2 regions of the Balnearium lithotrophicum genome follow, and region 2 is predicted to be linked to the other one. Evidence: riboswitches for the same ligand, from Rfam matches in the RefSeq annotation. Region 2 holds a riboswitch; the other holds the start of a gene.
The links. Region 2 has a riboswitch for cobalamin ahead of FN732_RS03980 (ABC transporter substrate-binding protein). Riboswitches for the same ligand answer to the same signal wherever they lie in the genome.
Positions count from the first base shown of each region.

Region 1 (2,197 bases), on a different contig from region 2:
TAGGAGCTACTTCTCTAAAGGGAGACATAACATCACAGTGCCACTTAGGTTTTACAAACATAGGGGAAAAGTAAACAATATCGAAGGATCTATCTGGAAGTCCTCTCAAAAATAGATAATTGTCAGAAAGGTGAGACTCTACCAGTTTAAAGGCGAAATCTGCAACTTTTAACTTTCCTGAAGGCATGTACTTTCTAAGTCCTCTTTTAACTATCTCGTAGATAACGGGGTCTTTTTCAACTCCTACAACTTTTCTTTTTGAGACAAACGCTGCCATAAGTGCATCCTGTGCTAATCCAAGGTTACAGTCAAGAACCGTTTCTCCCTCTTTTAAATCCATTGCCTCAACCATTGCTTCCTTTCCCGTTTGGAGATAGTTGAGTAAGCGTATCTTGAAAAGTCCAGGATGGAAAAAGAGTTTTTGACCTCTCAGTGTATGCAGGGTAAGTGTTAAATCTCTATTGACAACCAAGACGTTCCTGTTAAAAGCCTTCCTTATTGCATTAATTGTTAGATGTCTCCTCTTTACAAGAGGAGCTTCTAATTTCTCTGATAACTTTGTAGCTTCCTCTATCATTTCCTTTGAGGGCTTTCTATCTGTTGTTATAGCTACTTCCATTATTCCGCCTCAGCTATTAAATCGGGTCTCTTTCTCATAAGGAATTTCTGAGTATAAGAACAAAGCGGATAGATTTTATATCCATTCTCATCTGCAAATTCAACGAGTTTTTGGGAAAGCTTACCAGCTAAGCCTTTACCTCTGTGATTTTCAGGAACATAGGTTGTACTAACAACTAAAACTTTTTTTTCCTTTTCAACTCCAAAAGTTATAAATGCCTCCTGACCGTCCTCCAATTCTAAGCTTATTCTGTTCTTCTCTAACCTGAACTCCATAGCACCTCCAGATATTTAGGTTCGCAGGAAAATGATAACTCAATATTTACTTTTTGGTGGGTATTTACTAAACTTTCCACTGTCACGGGTGAACGGGAAGTCCGGTGAAAGTCCGGCGCTGTCCTCGCAACCGTGAGCAGGAAAAAAAGAAGGGCTTTAGCCACTGGAGTGGAAGGGTGAAGAGCTCCCGCTCTGGGAAGGCTATCGCCCGTTAAATCCTGCAAGCCGGGAGACCGGCCCGTGATGGGTAGAGGAATCTCTACCCCTTCGCGTCCTGCGGGGGTTCGGGGCGCGGGAAAGGAGAGGGTGTTCCTTTTTCTTTTCCCGCCTAGAACTCCTGCGGGTGTTGAAAAAAAACACCCCAGGAGGGAAAGATGAAGACGTATGCCTACGGTTTCCCTAGGATAGGGAAACAGAGAGAATTTAAAAAGCTTGTAGAGGGATACTGGAGTAAGAGAGTCTCAGAGGAGGAACTGTTCTCAGGAATTGGTGAAATTGAGAGAAAAAGAGAGAAGACCTACAGGAAGTATGTAGATGCCTTCCCAGAAGGAGAAATGACTCTCTATGACCCAATGTTAGACACAGCTATCACTTTTGGTGTTTACAAAGTTGGTAGCCTGAATGATTACTTTGAACTGTGCCGAGGAAAAAGAGCCCTCGAAATGACCAAGTGGTTCAATACAAACTATCACTACCTTGTCCCTGATTTTGAGGAGAGAGTTCCTAACTTTTCTATTGAAAAACCCATCTGGGACAGGCATGAAAAAGCGAAAAAAAATGTATACCTAATTGGTCCTTTTACATTTTTGAAACTCTCTAAGGGGTTAAAGAGGGAGTTTTTTGAGGGAGCTCTAAAAGAGCTTACTGGACTCTACATTGAGTACATGAATTCAAAAAATTTTCTGTCAGTTCACTTAGATGACCCGGCTTTGGTCTTAGAGCTCTCCAAAGAGGATTGGAAATTAATAGAAGAGGTTTATCAAGTATTTTCTTATGCTAAATGTTCCGTAAATCTCTTCACTTACTATGACAGTGTAGATAGACTGGAACTTCTTTTTAACTTACCAGTAGATGGTATTGGTATAGACCTAGTTCATGATAGAGGGGAAAATCTTAAACAACTTGAGAAAATCGATAGAGAAGGAAAAATTCTATATGCAGGAATTGTAGATGGAAGAAACGTTTGGAGAGTTAATCCATTCAAAATAAGGAGTTTTGTTGAAAAGCTCGGAGAGAATATAGTTTTAACAAATGCAGCTCCCCTTTTTCACTTGCCAGTTAGCATTGAAAGTTCTTCACTTCC
Region 1 covers NZ_FXTM01000027.1:4,646-6,842, reverse strand. The annotation lists gene FN732_RS08570 (class I SAM-dependent methyltransferase) at 1-619, opposite strand, end outside; gene FN732_RS08565 (GNAT family N-acetyltransferase) at 619-894, opposite strand; cobalamin riboswitch at 964-1,150, shown strand; gene metE (5-methyltetrahydropteroyltriglutamate--homocysteine S-methyltransferase) at 1,269-2,197, shown strand, end outside.
Region 1: it holds a riboswitch for cobalamin, as region 2 does, so the genes downstream of both, metE (5-methyltetrahydropteroyltriglutamate--homocysteine S-methyltransferase) here and FN732_RS03980 (ABC transporter substrate-binding protein) in region 2, are expected to answer to the same signal.

Region 2 (2,197 bases):
ATTGAAATCTCTCGGGAATCCTTGCCCAGACAAACATTGTCGCCTTAGGCTTATCTACATGCCAACCAATCCTGTTTAATCCTTCAACTAAAACGTTCCTTCTCCTTTCATAAATCTGCCTGTACTCCTCAACGCAGGACTGGTCGCTCTTGAGAGCAATTATTGCAGCAATTTGAATGGGCTGGAACATTCCATAGTCGAGGTAACTTTTCATCCTGTAGAGGGCATGAATTATCTCTTTGTTTCCTGCTGCAAAACCAACCCTCCAGCCTGCCATCGAGTAGGTCTTTGAAAGGGAATAGAACTCAACAGCTACATCCTTTGCACCTTTTACCTGTAAAATGCTCGGGGGAACGTAGTTATCAAAGGCTATTTCTGCATAGGCTATGTCCTGAATAACTATTAGATTGTTTTCCCTTGCAAAATCAATTACCTTTTCGAAGAATTTTAGGCCAACCGTTGCAGTTGTAGGATTGTGAGGGAAGTTAAGGATTAAAACTTTCGGTCTTGGCCAGCTCTCCTTGTACGCCTTTATGATTGATTCAAAAAAGGCCTCCTCGTCAAACCCCTCCTCGGTTAGAAGGGGAACACTCCTTACATCTCCGCCGGAGATGATTATCGAATAGGGATGAATCGGATAGGCAGGAGTAGGAACAATTGCAACGTCTCCCGGATTTATAAGTGTTAAGGCTAAGTGGGCTATACCCTCCTTTGAACCTATCGTTGTTATAACTTCCGTTTCAGGGTCTAATTCGACGTTGTACTTTCTCTTGTACCACAGAGCCAGGGCTTCCCTTAACTTGTAAAGTCCCTTTGTTTGTGAGTACCTGTGATTTTTCGGGTTCTGTGCAGCGTCGCACAGCTTATCAACGATGTGCTGAGGTGTAGGAAGGTCAGGATTTCCCATTCCAAGGTCAACTATGTCCTCGCCAGCTCTTCTCATTTTCATTTTAAGGTCGTTAACGACTGCAAAAACGTACGGTGGGAGCCTGTCTATCCTTGCAAACTGAAACTTTGGCATTTTTTTCTCCTAAAGCTGAGTAGGTTTTAGAATTATAAAAACTGCTACCTTTGAATTCAAAGGTTTGATTTTTTTCCTTTTTATCAAATAAAATTTAACTGCACGGGTGAACGGGAAGTCCGGTGAAAGTCCGGCGCTGTCCCCGCAACCGTGAGCAGGAAAAAAGGAGGACCTTAGCCACTGGAGTGGAAGGGTGAGGAGCTCCCACTCTGGGAAGGCTAATGTCCGTTAAAGTCCTGCGAGCCGGGAGACCGGCCCGTGCAAAACCTTAACTGTCCTGCGGGGGTTCGGGACAGGGAGGAGAGTTGAGAGGGCTTTTTCTTTTTATTTTTTTACTTACTTTCTGGTTAAACTGTTATTCTCAGGAGAGAATAGTTTCACTTTCCCCTGCACTTACAGAGATAATCTCCTACTTAGGAGAGGATAATAGATTAGTAGGAGTTACAACTTTTTGTCATGGAAGTTTGTGCAGAGGAAAGGAGAAAGTCGGCGGGATTGTCAATCCAAATGTTGAGAAAATCTACTCCCTACATCCTGACTTAGTTGTATCAACGGACCTAACTCCTAAGAGGGAAATCGAAGTTTTAAGAAAGTTAGAGATAAGGGTTTTTGTCTTTAAGCTCACCTCACTAAAGGATATAGAGAGAGCAACAGACGAGTTAGGAGCTCTCTTTAAAGAGGAAAACAGAGGAAAGGAGCTGATAAGAAAAATAAAACGGGAGGCTGAAAATTTTCTATCCTGCTTTAAAGGGAAAAAAGTTTTAGTTCTAATATCCGTCAAACCCTTTTACTGTGCAGGAAGTAAAACGTACATAGGGGAAATTCTCTCAACTTCTGGGGCAAAGGTTGTTCCCAAATCTGACTTTAAGCCAATTTCAGCTGAGGAGATATTAAAACTTAAACCTGACGTTGTTCTGGTTGTAGGAAGAGAGGTTCCAAGCCTCCTCAGGAACTTCGGATTGAAGACTCTCAATTTCAAAAACAGTGATGAAATTCTCCATCCGAGTCCTCTCCTTCTAAAGGGAATCAAGGACTTGGGGAGGGAAGTTTGCAAAAATTAGCACTTCTTCTCACTCCGATTTTATCATCTCTCCTCTTTCTTTTTTACGGATTACCGGACGAGAGAATTCTAAAGTTTATTAGGATTCCCGAGCTCCTTCTAACCTTTGGATTTGG
Region 2 covers NZ_FXTM01000008.1:35,613-37,809, forward strand. The annotation lists gene FN732_RS03975 (aminotransferase class I/II-fold pyridoxal phosphate-dependent enzyme) at 1-1,021, opposite strand, end outside; cobalamin riboswitch at 1,109-1,295, shown strand; gene FN732_RS03980 (ABC transporter substrate-binding protein) at 1,327-2,082, shown strand; gene FN732_RS03985 (FecCD family ABC transporter permease) at 2,070-2,197, shown strand, end outside.